One region of the Micromonospora sp. PTRAS2 genome, then DNA from elsewhere that is predicted to be linked to it. Evidence: riboswitches for the same ligand, from Rfam matches in the RefSeq annotation. Region 1 holds a riboswitch; each other region holds the start of a gene.
What was found. A riboswitch is a leader RNA that binds a small molecule or an ion and turns the genes downstream of it on or off. The one in region 1 is predicted to bind cobalamin.
Positions count from the first base shown of each region.

Region 2: another riboswitch for cobalamin. It lies ahead of bluB (5,6-dimethylbenzimidazole synthase); the one in region 1 lies ahead of cobN (cobaltochelatase subunit CobN).
Region 3: another riboswitch for cobalamin. It lies ahead of ACVMYR_RS23460 (ribonucleoside-diphosphate reductase subunit alpha); the one in region 1 lies ahead of cobN (cobaltochelatase subunit CobN).

Region 1 is NZ_JBSWBU010000009.1:124,402-129,420, reverse strand. It holds gene cobN (cobaltochelatase subunit CobN) at 1-2,024, opposite strand, end outside; cobalamin riboswitch at 2,306-2,435, opposite strand; gene cpt (chloramphenicol phosphotransferase CPT) at 2,696-3,229, shown strand; gene ACVMYR_RS24995 (hypothetical protein) at 3,289-3,624, opposite strand; gene ACVMYR_RS24990 (hypothetical protein) at 3,738-4,532, shown strand; gene ACVMYR_RS24985 (MFS transporter) at 4,946-5,019, opposite strand, start outside.
Region 2 is NZ_JBSWBU010000001.1:663,508-668,526, reverse strand. It holds gene ACVMYR_RS03200 (AraC family transcriptional regulator) at 1-472, shown strand, start outside; gene ACVMYR_RS03195 (AraC family transcriptional regulator) at 580-1,557, shown strand; cobalamin riboswitch at 1,575-1,773, shown strand; gene bluB (5,6-dimethylbenzimidazole synthase) at 1,809-2,453, shown strand; gene ACVMYR_RS03185 (hypothetical protein) at 2,527-2,853, shown strand; gene ACVMYR_RS03180 (Rieske 2Fe-2S domain-containing protein) at 2,953-3,804, shown strand; gene ACVMYR_RS03175 (LysM peptidoglycan-binding domain-containing protein) at 4,055-5,019, opposite strand, start outside.
Region 3 is NZ_JBSWBU010000008.1:109,798-114,816, reverse strand. It holds gene ACVMYR_RS23465 (ribonucleotide-diphosphate reductase subunit beta) at 1-393, opposite strand, end outside; gene ACVMYR_RS23460 (ribonucleoside-diphosphate reductase subunit alpha) at 453-2,828, opposite strand; cobalamin riboswitch at 2,965-3,175, opposite strand; gene ACVMYR_RS23455 (glycoside hydrolase family 2 TIM barrel-domain containing protein) at 3,342-5,019, opposite strand, start outside.

The sequences.
Region 1 (5,019 bases):
AGGACCAGGTTGACCCGGGCGTCGCCGGTGGGCGCGCCGCCGAGGACGTGCAGGCCGTCGCGGATCTGCACGTCCTTGACCTCGCACAGGTACCCGTCGAGGTGCAGCACGAAGTCGTCGAAGTCGTCGGCGGCGGGCATGTCGGCGGTGTGCAGGTCGTGGTGCAGCTCGGCGGCGCGCACCAGGTCCCAGATCTGCGCCCGCACCGTCGGCACCTTCGCCGGGTCGAGGGCCTGCACGGTGGCGTACTCGTCGAGGAGCTGTTCGAGTTTCGCCAGGTCGCCGTACGTCTCGGCGCGGGCCATCGGCGGAACGAGGTGGTCGACGACGACGGCGTGGGCGCGGCGCTTGGCCTGGGTGCCCTCGCCGGGGTCGTTGACGATGAACGGGTACACCAGCGGCAGGTCGCCGAGGACGGCGTCGGGGGCGCAGTCGGCGGCCAGGCCGAGGCCCTTGCCGGGCAGCCACTCCAGCGTGCCGTGCTTGCCGAGGTGCACCACGGCGTCCGCGCCGAACCCGCCGTCGGCCTCCGGCGCGGCCAGCCAGCGGTACGCGGCGAGGTAGTGGTGGCTGGGCGGCAGGTCGGGATCGTGGTAGATGGCGATCGGGTTCTCGCCGAAGCCGCGCGGCGGCTGGATCGCCAGCAGCACGTTGCCCAGCCGCAGGCCGGCGAGCACGACGTGGCCGTCGTCGACGTACAGCTCGCCGGGCGGCTCGCCCCAGTGCTCGCGGATCCGGTCGCGCAGCCCGGCCGGGACCGCGTCGAACCAACGCCGGTAGCTTGCCTGCGGCACCCGGGCGTCGGCGTCGGCGAGCTGCTCGGGGGTGAGCCACTCCACGTCGTGGCCGCCGGCGGCGATCAGGGCGTGGATGAGCGTGTCCCCGTCGTCGGGCACCGGCCGGTCCCCGAGGTGGTAGCCGGCGGCGGCCAGCGCGGCGAGCAGCCGCACCGCCGAGGCGGGGGTGTCCAGGCCGACGGCGTTGCCGACCCGGGAGTGCTTCGTCGGGTAGGAGCTGAGCACGATCGCCAGCCGCTTGTCGGCGTTGGGCACGTGCCGCAGCCGGGCCTGACGCGTGGCGATCCCGGCGACCCGGGCGGCCCGCTCGGGGTCGGGCTCGTAGACCGACAGCCCGTCGGCGTCGATCCGCTTGAACGAGAACGGCACGGTGACGATCCGGCCGTCGAACTCGGGGATGGCCACCTGCATGGCGGCGTCCAGTGGGGACAGACCGGCGTCGCTGCCGGCCCACTGCTCGCGGGTGCTGGTGAGGCAGAGCGCCTGCACGATCGGCACGTCGAGGGCGGCGAGCGCGCCGACGTCCCAGGCGTCGTCGTCGCCCCCGCCGGAGGCGTCGGCGGCCACGGTCCCGCCGGCGGCGAGCACGGTGACGACGAGGGCGTCGCAGCGGGCGAACAGCTCCAGCGGCCCGTCGCCGGGGGCGAGCCCGCGCAGCGAGCCGCAGAAGATCGGCAGGGGGTTCGCCCCGGCGGCGTCGACCGCGTCGGCGAGGGCGTCGACGAAGGCGGTGTTCCCCGCCAGGGCGTGCGCCCGGTAGAAGACGATCCCGACGGTCGGCCGCTCGGGCTTGTGGGGGCGGTCGCCGTGGACGCCGTGCCCGGGGGTGGGCGCGGGCGGGGCGAAGCCCTCGCCGGTGAGCAGCACCGTGTCGGAGAGGAACCGGGCCAGCTCGGCGAGGTTGCCCGGCCCGCCCTCGACCAGGTACGCCAGGGCGTCGGTGGCCACCCCGGAGGCCACGGTGGACGCGGCCATCAGCTCGGCGTCGGGGACCGCCTCGCCGCCGAGGACGACCGTCGGCACCCCGGAGCCGAGCACGGCCGCGAGGCCGTCCGGCCACGCCTGCCGGCCGCCGAGCAGCCGTACGACGGCGAGGTCGACGCCGTCGAGCAGCGCCGGCACGGCGTCGGCGGCGACCCGGGCGGGGTTGGCCAGCCGGTAGCCGGCGCCACTGGCCCGGGCGGCGAGCAGGTCGGTGTCGGCGGTAGACAGCAGCAGGATGCGCACGGAAGGCTCCGGAGAGTGACGCACCGGGCGGCGGGTGGGCCGCCGGCGGGCAGGCAGGGGCGCGGGTTCAGCGGGTACGGCGGGCCTGCGGCCGGTTCACCGGCGACGGCCGGGGCGCCGGGCGCGCAGCATGGCGCGGTGCGCGGGCTCAGGTGCGGCGACGGGGCGCGGGCAGGCTGCCGCGCGCCAGCAGGCGGCGACGATGGTCGTCGATGTGCGAGACGCCGTGCGTCATCGGGTCCTCCTCGGGTGTCCACGCCCTGGGGTCGCTCCGACGGCCGAAGTATCCTGGCTCCCGGATCGACGCTCTCCCCCGGCCTTCCAACCGCAGACACACGGCCGTGACTCACGAGGGGGGATCGCTCCCCGGTGACAGTGGCGGGACCGCGCCGGAATCGCACCGGCTTCCTTCACTGCCGTCAGGCCGCGAATGCTGCCACACCCGACCGCCGCCGGTCAACGCCGGGCTCCCGGCCACTCCCACCCCGCTCGACATCGAGTGACGACAATGGCTCAAGGAATCGGATGCGGCACAAGCAATTGTCGTACGCCGATGGCTCCGGGTCGCTTCGCGCGTCCTTTCCCGCCGACCGACCCGCGGATTGGTTAGGCTGATTCCGATCATCACCCGCTCGCGCGAGACGGGAATTGCCCGAAGGGAAACCGATCAGGTGGCGACGCAGGTCATCGTGCTCAACGGCGGCTCCAGCTCGGGCAAGTCCGCGATCGTCCGGTGCCTCCAGCGCGTCCTGCCGCACCCGTGGATCAGTTTCGGCGTGGACGACCTGATCGACCGGCTGCCGCCGGCCATGCTGGGTTCCCCCGCCGGGCTGAGCTTCGGCCGGCGGGGCGAGGTCGACGTCGGGGAGGACTTCCTCGCCGTGCAGCACGCCTGGCTGGTCGGCATCGCCGCGATGGCGGGCGCCGGGGCGCGGATCGTCCTGGACGAGGTCTTCCTCGGTGGCGGCGCGTCCCAGGAGCGCCTCCGCGGCTACCTGACCGGTCTCGAGGTGCTGTGGGCCGGGGTGCGGTGCGCCCCGGCCGTCGCGGCGGGCCGGGAGATCGCCCGGGGCGACCGGGTGATCGGGATGGCGGCGACGCAGGCCGAGACCGTGCACGAGGGCGTCCGCTACGACGTCGAGGTCGACACCGGCCGCACCGAGTCGCTCGACTGCGCGCGCGCCATCGCCGCGCACGTGCGCTGAGCGACGCCGCGCGGCGGGCCGGTGCGCGCCGACGCGGGTCAGTGCGCCGGCCCGGCGGGTCAGTGCGCCCGGCGCTCCGGGTGCGCCCGGTTCCAGGCCCGCATGCGCTCCGGGTATCCGGTGCGCGCGGCCTCGTACAACGGCACGGCGTGCCGTTGGGCGATCTTCGCGGCGGCCCGCGGCGACCCGGTCCGCCGACGGATCCACTCGCCGTCGTGGGCGATCGCCATCACCGTGGTGTCGGTCGCGGTGGTCTCCGGTTCCAGATAGAACTCCACCCCCCGGCGGCTGCGGACGAACGCCTCCAGGGCGGCGAGGTCGTCCGGCGTCGCCTCGCGGTCGAGCTTCGTCGGAGTTCCGTCGGCGGCGGGTCGGCGGCGGCTGAACCAGCCCATGCCCGGCTCCTCTCCTCGGCGTACGCTCCAGTGGACCATCCCCGCCTGGCAGCCTGCTGGACGCGGGATGAGAGGAAGCTGACCCCGCCCGGGCCTCCCCGTACACTCGCCCCGTGGTGGCGTGGCGGGCGGTGGCGGCGCGGGACAACGCCGACTGGTGCGACCTGGTCGGCCGGGCCCACGGCCTCGTGGGGGCGCGCGACACGGACGCCTGGACGGTGCCCCGCCGTTCCCCACCGTGGTATCCGGACGCGGTGACGCTGCGCCCGGGCGTGGACGCCGCCCGACTGCTGGCCCGGATCGACGCCGGGCCCGGCGCGTCGGTGAAGGACAGCTTCGCCGACCTGGATCTCGCCCCGCACGGCTTCCGGGTGCTCTTCGCGGCCGAGTGGATCCACCGCCCGCCCGCCGGGCCGCCCGCGACGCCGCTCGTCGCGTCGCCCCTCACGCCGCCCGGCACGCCGCTCGTCGCGCCGCTCGTCGCGCCGCCTGGGGCGGGCCCGACGGCGCTGGCTCCGGTCACGTCGGCGCGGGGGCTGGCCGCCTGGTCCGCCGCAGCCGGCAGCAAGGCCCTACGCCGGCCGGCGCTGCTGGCCGACCCGCGGGTGACGATCCTCGCCCGGCGCGCGGGCGACGGCGCGGTCACCGCAGGCGCCGTGCTCACCGACTGCGGCCCGGCGGTCGGGGTCTCCAACGTCTTCGCCGCCGACGGGGATCTCGCCGGGGTGTGGCGCGGCGTCGTGGCCGCCTGCCCGGGCCGGCCGCTGGTCGGCTACGAATCCGGCGGCGGCCTGCCGCCGGCCGAGGAGGCGGGTTTCCGGCGGGTCGGTCCGCTGCGCGTCTGGCTGCGCCCGGACCGCCACCGCGACCCGGACCGCCACCGCGACCCGAAGCCCGCCACCGACTGACCACTCTGCGCAACCGCCGCACACCGGCGCGCTCGCCCGTGCACCCGCCTACCCCTCCGTCACCACCAGTATCGCCCCTCCCACTCACATTCGGCCCTTTGCTCTGCACCCACCGACGCAGCATCTGGGTCGAGCTGGCCGAATAGGAGATCACGAATGAACGGCGACGCACCGACGCGGTCACGCTGCGCGAGCACTGCGTATGTGGGTGCAGAGCAAAGCGCCCCGACGGGTGGGTGACTTCCGGCAGCGACGACGGCCGGCGAGTCACCTTGCGTAATGAGGGCGGCTGAGGAGCGAGCGGCTCCGACGGCCGATCCCGTGACCGGCGGTGGGCGGTGGGCGGGGCCCGTGGCCGGCGGTCGGGAGTGGGGGTCGACGGTCGGCACGGGACGTCGCCCCGTGGGTCGGGGCTAGGCCGGGCGGTGGCGCGTGTCGGCCGGCGGCCGGAGCACCGGGACCAGGGCGAGGGCGGGCACCAGGAGCA
Region 2 (5,019 bases), on a different contig from region 1:
CACCCAGGTGGCGCTGCCGGGCGCCGCGTTCGGGTCCAACGCGCTGGTGCAGGCGGAGGCGACGGGCCTGCTGGTGGCCGTCGCGCTGGCCACGTTTCCCAACACGACGATGACCGAGGCGCCGACGCGCGGCGCGGGGGGCGTCGCGCCGGCCGCGGTCCGTCGTGCGGTCGCCTACATCGAGCAGTACGCGGACCAGGCCCTGACCGTGACCGACGTGGCGGTCGCGGCCGGGCTGGGCGCGCGGGCGCTCCAGCAGGCATTCCGCAAGCACCTCGACACCACCCCGACGCGCTATCTGCGACGGGTACGCCTGGAACGGGTGCACACCGAACTCCAGGCCGCCGAGCCCGGCGCGGGCCTCACCGTGGCCGCCGTCGCCGCCCGGTGGGGCTTCGCTCACCTGGGCCGGTTCGCCACCGAGTACCGCCGGGCCTACGGGCGGCCGCCCAGCCAGACCCTGCGGAGCTGACCGGCGGCGAGAATCCCTCGGGCCTGGGAGGTGGCGCTCCGGCGTGCCGTTGCACTGTCCGCCCGCGCGGGTAGCTAGGCTCCCTCGTGACCCAGGGGGGTGAATTGGTGACTTCGGGTAATCACGGCCCGCCCACGCTCACCCGGTTCTCGACCAGCGACCCGGCGGAGGCGGCGCACGTCTACGAGACCGCGTACGGACGCAGCGTGCGGCTGGCCGCCGTGCCGACCGGGCTTCCGCTCCGCCACGACCGGTGGAACGCCGGTGCGTTCTGCATCGACGACGTCAGCATCGCCCTCGACCTGCGGGTGCAGGCGGAACCCCTCGGGTACGTCCTGCTCGCCGCCCCCCGCCGGGGGTGCTTCGGGCGCCGCTGCGACGGTGTCGACGAGATGGTCGGGCCCGGCGAGGTCGCCGTGCTGTACCAGCCCGACCTGCCCGGCTCCTCGTGGTCCAGCGACCTGGACGTGACCTGCGTCCTGCTGGACCTCTCGCTGATCGACCAGGTCGCCCGCGCCGATCCGGACCGGCCGCTGGCACCCCTGCGGTTCGTCAGCTTCCGGCCGATCCGCGCCGAGGCGGAGTGGCGGTGGCGGCAGACCGTCCGGTACGCGGAGTCCGTCATGGCCGCCGGCGGCGCGCCGGGCGCGTCCCCGCTCGTCCTCGGTGGCCTCGGCCGCCTGCTCGCCGCGGCGACGCTCGCCGCGTTTCCCAGCAACGCCCTCCGGGAGGACCGGCCGTGCGACCGGGCCGACGCCCACGCGGGGACCCTGCGCCGGGCGATCGCCTTCATCGAGTCCGCCGCCGGGACCGACATCGGCCTCGTCGACATCGCCCGCGCCGCCGGCGCCACCCCCCGCGCCGTGCAGCTCGCGTTCCGCAGTCAGCTCGGCATGACCCCCCTGGCCTACCTGCGTCGGGTGCGACTCGACCTGGCCCGCCAGGAACTGTCCCGGGCCACGCCCGGCGACGGCACCTCCGTGGCCGCGACCGCCGCGCGCTGGGGATTCGCCGACCCGCGCCGCTTCGCCGCCCGTTACCTCACCACGTACGGGGAACTGCCCGGCCGGACGCTGCACCGCTGACACGGGTTAGCATCGCCGGCGGCACGATCATGCGAGGTGCCCCGCGGGTGCGGGGAGAATCGGGAAGCCGGTGTGAATCCGGCACGGGCCCGCCGCGGTGACCGGGGAGCCACCGTCCACGCGCGAGGAGCGCAGCCACTGGCCGTGCGGCTGGGAAGGCGGACGGGCAGGCGTCGATCCGGGAGTCCGAAGACCGGCCTCGCGTCGACCGCCCACCCGCTGGGTGGGCCGAGCGCAGCGGGAGCCTGCCTGTGGAACTCTACGACGCCATCCACCGCCGCCGGGACGTCCGGGCCCAGTTCACCGGGGAGCCGGTGCCGGCCGACACCCTGCACCGGATCCTCGACGCCGCGCACGCCGCGCCCAGCGTCGGGTACTCGCAGCCGTGGGACTTCGTCCTGGTCCGGGACGCCGCCGTCCGCCGCCGGTTCCACCGGCACGTGCAGGCCGAGCGGGCCACGTTCGCCGCCACCCTGGACGGCGCGGCGGCCGAGCGGTTCGCGCGTATCAAGATCGACGGGGTGCTGGAGTCGACGCTGGCGGTCGTCGTCACGTACGACCCGGAGCGCGGCGGCCCGGCCGTGCTCGGGCGGCACGCCATCGCCGACGCCGGCCTCTACTCGGTCTGCCTGGCCATCCAGAACCTCTGGCTCGCCGCCACCGCCGAGGGGCTGGGCGTCGGGTGGGTCTCCTTCTACCGGGAGCCGTTCCTCGCCGAGCTGCTGGGCGTGCCGGCCGGCATCCGGCCGGTGGCCTGGCTCTGCGTCGGGCCGGTCACGCACCTGGAGGCCGTGCCCGACCTGGAGCGGCACGGGTGGCGGCGACGCCGGCCCCTCGCCGAGGCGGTGCACCACGACCGCTGGCCGCAACGGGTGACCGACCGACCAAACGGCTAATTCAGGTACGTCTATGCGGTGGCTAGGCTGGCGTGGCGCTGAGTCATCACTTAGCTACGTTGGGAGGAGTTCCATGCGTACCACCGTCAAGGTCCTGGCCGCGTCCGCCCTCGCCGCCCTGGGCCTCGCCGCCGGTGCCACCCCGGCCCTCGCCGCCGCCCCGGCACCCTTCTGCGAGTCCATGGCGTCTCAGTTCTACTGCGACGCCAGCAGCGCCGGCACGACGACCTGGAGCATCACCTGGTACTCCGGCAGCGTCGGCACCTTCACGACCGCCGGGTCGACCCTCTTCGCCACCTGCCCGGCCAGCAACCTCGGCCACCCGGTGCGGGCCAGCTACAGCTACTTCGACGGCAGCACGACCCAGTACAGCGGCACCACCCAGTTCATCTGCCGGTAGCCGGGGTCCCGCGTCCGGCGTACGCGCGACCCGTGCGTACGCCGGACACCCGGCACGGCTGCCCGGTTTGCGACCGCTTCTGCCGGGAAGTCGGACGGAATGCGGGCACTCTTGACGAAACTCGAACAGGCTTCGGCCCTGGACCAGGCCGGCGACCGGCTGCAGCGCGGCGTCCAGGCCACTCTGCGCCCGCAGCGGGTCCGCGACCTGCTGCACGGCGTCTTCATCGGCCATCCGCTGCACCCGGCGCTGGTGCAGGTGCCGGTCGGCTCCTGGATCAGCGCGGCCGTACTCGACCTGATGCCCGGCCAGCGCCGGGCGGCCACCGCCCTGGTGGGGCTGGGCACCGTCAGCGCCGTCCCGGCGGCGATCGCCGGCCTGAACGACTGGGCGGCCCTCTCCCGGGAGCAGCGCCGCGTCGGGCTGGTGCACGCCGCCGCCAACGCCGTCGGCCTGACCCTGTACGCGGGCTCGCTGGCGGCCCGGCTGCGCGGGCGGCACGGGACGGGGCGGGCGCTGGCCTACCTCGGGCTGGGCGCGGCGAGCGCGGGGGCGTACCTCGGCGGGCACCTCGCGTACAAGCAGGGGGCGCAGGTCAACCAGAGCATCTCCGAACTGCACCGGATCGGCGAGGGCTGGCACCCGCTGGCGGACATGGCCAACCTGCCCCAGCGGAAGCTGGTCACCCGCGAGGTGGACGACGTCTCGGTGATCCTCTACCGGCACGGCGACGAGGTCACGGTGATGCTGGAGCGCTGCCCGCACCAGAGCGGCCCGCTCGGCGAGGGCGAGGTCACCGAGATCGACGGACATGCCTGCGTCGTCTGCCCGTGGCACGGGAGCGCGTTCCGGCTCAACGGAGGCGAGGTCATGCACGGGCCGTCCGGGAACGACCAGCAGATCCTGCCGACCCGGGTGGTCGACGGGGTCCTGGAGGCGAGGCTGCCCTGAGGCCCGGCCGGCCCAGGCCAGACCTGCGGGCCCGGCCGCCATGTCGGCGACATGGCGGTTTCCCGCACGCCGGATGCCCCCATGTCGGCGACATGAAGTCGATCATTCGCCCCGCCCGGCCCCGCCCGGCTCGGCTCGGCCCCGCTCGGCCCGGCCCGGCCCGGCTCGGCCCGGCCCGGCTCGGCCCCGCCCGGCTCGGCCCGGCCCGGCTTGACCCCGCCCGGCTCGGTGCCGTGCCTCGGCTCGGGGGTCAGTCCCGGCGGTGCCGGCCGGTGACGAGGGCCCGTGCGCTGCTGGTGGCCCTGGCGACCGCCGGCCGGCGGCGTAGCCCGAGGACGGCCCCGATCTGCGCTCCGACGATGCTGGCGACGGCGAGTACCGCGGAGACGGCGAGGGGCCGGTTCATCTGGTCGCCCGCCCCCGCCCGGGACGCTCCGGCGGCCATCGCGGGCTGCGGCCCTGAGGGCGGCTGGGCGACCTGCTGGGTGCCGTGCGACGAGCCCGCCGACGACGAGCCGGCCGGCGGCTGGGCGGCGGAGGGGCCGGGGGCGGGGCGGGTGGCCCGTGGCGAGGTGGGCGAGGGCGGCGTGGGCGAGGGCTGGGCCGCACCTGGTGCGGCCGGCGCGTCGGCGGCGGGCGGGGTGGCGGGTGCCGACGGCGGCCGGGGGGTGACCGTACCGCCGGGGGTGGGCGTCGTGGGCCGGACCACCAGCTTCCCGGTCGCGTGCCTGCGGGCCCCGGTGTCGTGGACGCCGTCGGGCAGCGTGATCAGCTGCCCGGGGCGGATGCGGTCGGGGTCGCCCAGCCGGTTCAGCTTCGCCACGTCCCGGTAGCGGTCGAAGTCGTCGAGATAGCGCTCGGCGACCTCGCCCAGGTAGTCGCCCTTGGCGACCCGGTACACCGTCGGTTCCGCCTCCTGCCGAAGGTCGGCCGCCGTGGCGGCCGTCGGCATCGTTGCCCGGGCGTCGACCACCGGCAGCGCGGCGACCGGGCGGGCCACCGGTGCCCCGGCGACGGCGGCGGGTGCGGCGGCGGGATACGGGCCGGACAGCACGGTGGCCGCGCTGGCGGCGGCCGGGCTCGCCGCGATGATCAAGGCCACCGAGCCGACCAGCGCCGCGGCGGCGCGCTGCTGCCGGCTCATCCCGGGCAGCCGGGGTGCCGGTCGGCGTAGCGTCTGCGCGCCCAGCTCCACGAGCACGGAGAAGGCGAACG
Region 3 (5,019 bases), on a different contig from region 1:
CTCGGCCTTGCGGGCGATCGACGGGATGTTCTCCACCGCAGCGAACGCCGCGAACCGTTCCCGCTCGTCCGGCACGTAGGTGTCCAGCAGGTTGAGGTAGAACTGGACGTGCACCGCCTCCTCGAACAGCTGCCGGGACAGGTAGAGCCGGCCCTCCGGGGAGTTGACGTGCTGGTAGAGGTTGAGCACGAGGTTGTTGGCGACGATCGTGTCGCCGGTGGCGAAGAACGCGACCAGCCGGGACACCAGGTGCTGCTCCGCCGGGGAGAGCCGGGCGAGGTCGGCGAGGTCGGAGTGCAGGTCGACCTCCTCGACGGTCCAGGTGTTCTTGATCGCGTCCTTGAACCGGTCGAAGAACCGGGGGTAGCGCATCGGCCGCAGGGTCAGGTCCATCCCGGGGTCGAGCAGCAGGTGCCGCTGGCCGGCGGTGGAGCGGGGTTCGGAAACGGTCGTCACTGGCACGCCTCGCAGCTCTCGGGGTTCTCCAGGGAGCAGGCCAGCGCCTCGTCGGCGCTCACGGCGACGACCGGCCCGGCGGCCGGGGTGACCGCGACGGTGGCCTGCTGGATGCGGGTCGCGGGACGCGAGCGCAGGTAGTAGGTGGTCTTGAGCCCGGACTTCCAGGCGTACAGGTACATCGAGGAGAGCTTGCCGATGGTCGGCGCGCTCAGGAACAGGTTGAGCGACTGCGACTGGTCGACGTACGGGGCGCGGGCGGCGGCCAGGTCGATCAACGCGCGCTGCGGCAGCTCCCACGCCGTGCGGAACAGGCTCCGCACCGCCTCGGGCAGCTCGGTGACGCCCTGCACCGAGCCCTCGTCCCGCTTGATCCGCTCGCGGATCGCCGGGGTCCACAGCCCGCGCGCCTTCAGCTCACGGACCAGGTACGTGTTGACCTGGAGGAACTCGCCGGACATGGTCTCGCGCTTGAACAGGTTGGACACCTGGGGCTCGATGCACTCGTAGCAGCCGGCGATCGAGGCGATGGTGGCGGTCGGCGCGATCGCGACCAGCAGCGAGTTGCGCAGGCCGTGCGCGGCGATCCGCGCGCGCAGCGCGGCCCACCGCGACGGCTGCGTGACCCGCGCTCCCCACAGGTCCGGGTGCAGCTCGCCCTTGGCGGCCCGGGTCTGGGCGTACGCCGGGTGCGGGCCGAACCGCTCGGCGAGCCCGGCGGAGGTCTCCAGCGCGGTCAGGAAGATCTCCTCCTGCACCCGGGTCGACAGCTCGCGGGCCTCGGGCGAGTCGAACGGCAGGCGCAGGGTGAACAGCGCGTCCTGCAAGCCCATCAGCCCGAGCCCGACCGGCCGCCAGCGCGGGTTAGACGCCGCCGCCTGCTCGGCCGGGTAGTAGTTGATGTCGATCACCCGGTCGAGGAACACCACCGCCGTGCGGACGGTCGCGCGCAGCCGGTCCCAGTCGACGCCGTCGGCACCCACGTGCGCGCCCAGGTTGACCGAGCCGAGGTTGCACACCGCCGTCTCGGCGTCGTCGTTGACCTCCAGGATCTCGGTGCACAGGTTCGACAGGTGGATCACGTTGCCCGGCTCGCCGGTCTGGTTGGACAGCCGGTTGGACGCGTCCTTGAACGTCATCCACCCGTTGCCGGTCTGCGCGAGCGTGCGCATCATCCGCCCGTACAGGTCGCGGGCCCGGACCGTGCCGACGGCCTTCTTCTCCGCCGCCCGGTACGCGGAGTCGAACGCCTCGCCGTACAGGTCGGGCAGCTCGGGGGCGTCGGACGGGTCGATCAGCGACCAGTCGCCGTCGGCCTCGACCCGGCGCATGAACTCGTCCGGGATCCAGTTGGCCAGGTTCAGGTTGTGGGTGCGCCGGGACTCCTCGCCGGTGTTGTCCCGCAGCTCCAGGAACTCCTCGATGTCCGGGTGCCACGGCTCCAGGTAGACGCAGGCCGCGCCCTTGCGCCGGCCGCCCTGGTTGACCGCCGCCACCCCGGCGTCGAGCGTCTTGAGAAACGGCACGATCCCGTTCGAGCGCCCGTTGGTGCCCCGGATCAACGCGCCCCGGCCGCGCACCCGCGACCAGGAGATGCCGATGCCGCCGGAGAACTTCGACAGCTTCGCCACCTGGTGGTAGCGCTCGTAGATGGAGTCGAGTTCGTCGCGCGGCGAGTCGACCAGGAAGCACGACGACATCTGGGTGTGCCGGGTGCCGGAGTTGAACAGCGTCGGCGAGCTGGGCAGGTACGCCAGGGTGGACATCAGGCGGTAGAAGTCGACCGCCTCCCCCGCCGTCTGCGACAGCCCGCAGGCCACCCGCAGCAGCCAGTACTGCGGCGTCTCCACCACGAGCCGGGTCTGCGGGTGCCGCAGCAGGTAACGGTCGGCGACCGTGCGCAGGCCGAAGTACTCGAACCGCAGGTCCCCGGCCGGGTCGACGGCGTCGTCCAGCTCGCGGGCGTGGGCGGCCACGAAGGCGGCCGTGCCGTCGCCGATCAGGCCCAGGCCGTGGGCGTACCGGATGGACTGGCTGAAGCTTTCCACCTGCTGCCCGCGGACCTCCTCGGCCACGTACGCGGCCAGCAGCCGCGCCGCCAGCTTCGAGTACTGCGGTTCCTCGCCGATCAGCTCCGCCGCCGTCTGGATCGACAGCTTGTCCAGCTCGGCCGTGGTCGCCCCGTCGTACAGGCCGCTGATCGTCTTCGTCGCCACCCGCAGCGGGTCGACCTCGTCCAGGTCGGCGACCCAGCGCTGCACCGCTTCGACGATCTTGTTGACGTCCACCGGCTCGGTGTCGCCGTCCCGCTTACGGACCTGCATGACGTGCCGGCGTTGCCCCGGCCCCGCCTGCTCGCGCGTCGCGCTCATGTTCGCCCTCCTCAAGCCCGTCCCCGAGGTCGAGGGCGCGCGGGAGGACGCCGCCGGACACCCGCGACGGCACAACCCGCCGCCGCTGCCGGCTGATGGCGTCGGCCGTCCCACGCGGCCTTCGACCGCCGCACGCGTCGCGTGCGGCACGCTGGCAGGTCTTCGGACTCGCGGGCGTCGTGCTCGGTGCCTACTGACCGTCGCTTCCCAGGCCCCGCCGGGCCCAGTGCTTCGTTGACGGCGGTCGTTCCCACTCACCGCTGCGGGGCAGCCCCGGAATCACACCGGGTTCCCTCTTGCCTCGACCACCGTGGACCGATGGCCGAACCAGCTACGGGTGACACCATATATGGGCGCAAGGCGAAGATGGCAACACCAGATGATGTGTCGGGCGAGTCGCCTCGCAGCGTGACTTTCCCCTCACGCCAGGTGAGTGGCGACCACGGGCCACCCGCCGGACGACGGGCCAGCCCGCAGGTGCGCGGGCTGGCCCGGATCCGGGTTTGCGGCCGGCTAGGAGGTCTTCAGGCTCCACTGCTGGTTCGCGCCGCCGTTGCACGACCACAGGACGATCTTCGTGCCGTTGGCGGTGGCGGCGCCGCTGGCGTCCAGGCAGAGCCCCGACGCGACGCCCGTGATGCTGCCGTTGGCGTTGACGTTCCACTGCTGGTTGCTGCCGCCGTTGCAGTCCCAGATCACGACCGTGGTGCCGTTGCTGGTGCCCTGGCCGTAGGCGTCCAGGCACTTGTTGCCGTACACCTGGAGCTGGCGGCTCGACGTGTAGGTCCACCGCTGGTTGCTGCCGCCGCCGCAGTCGAAGAGCTGCACCTGGGTGCCGTTGGTCGTCGTCGAGTTCGGCACGTCCACGCAGCGGTTGGACTGGGTGCCGACGATGGTGCCCTGCTGGCCGTTGCCGCCGTTCGCCGGGGGCGGCGCCACCACGGCCGGCGCGGCCGACACGACGGTCGCCCGGTCCAGCGCGACGGAGCCGTTGCCGACGACCCGCACCCGCACGACGTGCTGCCCCTGGGTGAGGGTGCCGCTGTTGAAGAGCGCCACGTTGCCGCGACGGGCGGACGCCTGGAAGCTGACCGTCTGCTCCGGGCCGCCGTCGACCGAGACGGCGGCCGAGCCGTGCGACGGGTCCTGCACCCCGAACAGCACCACGCGGTTGCCGGTGACGGTGAGGGTGGCCGTGTCACCGGCCGTGCCGCTGCGGGTGTAGTCCTTGCTGAAGGTCTGGTTGTCCCCGACGGCCTGCCAGCTCCCCGCGTAGGTGAAGCTCTGCCGGTCGTTGACGTCGACCGGGAAGCCGAACGTGTACGCGCCGCTGGTCGGCACGATCGGGTCGGTGAACGCGGTCGTGTTCACGGTGACGTTCGCCGACGTCAGGCCCGGCGCCGACGCCGTCAGCGTCACCGCGCCGGTCTGGCCCAGCGCGCTCTTGAGATACACCGCGCCGGTGCCGGCCTCCAGGGCCAGCGGGCTCTCCCCCACGACCGCCCCGGGCCCGGTGACGGTGAACGACACGGGGGCGCTGTTGGTGGGTACCACCTGGTTGTTGCTGTCGAGGGCCTTGACCACGACGCGGGTCATGTCCCCGCCGTCGGCCTTGATCGCGGAGTCGTCGGCCGTCAGCGTCAGCCGGGTCGCCGCGCCCGGGGTGTGCCGGGTGTCGGTGGCCACGACCTGCCCGCCGATCCAGCAGTCGGCCCGCAGTTGCCCGCTGCTCACGGTGATCCCGGTGAACTGGAACATCGGGTGCGGCAGGCTCGTGTACGCGTTGGGGTTGATGCGCCCGCGGGACGCGCCGTTGACGAACAGCTCGACCTGCTGGCAGTTGCCGCCGACGTAGACGGTGCCGCTGGAGACGCCGGGCGTCCACTGGCTGGCGATCGACACGTACGGCCCGTACAGCGCCGGGTCGCGCTGCGAGGCGTACGCGGCGGCGGCGATCTTCGGGATCCGGAAGATGTCCGAGACGCCGTGGTAGCAGGTGTAGTCCTGGCAGGACGGCGGGGTCACGAACGTGGTGTTGTAGTCGAAGGCCGCCCAGCCCAGCGCGCCGGCCATGTTCGACCTGCCGGCGGCGGTGTTCTGCACGTTCAGGTGCACCCGCATCGTGTTGACCTGCGTCTGCTCCGGGTCCCACGACTTGTGCGGGGAGGTGTGCCCGACCGCCTCGGTGACC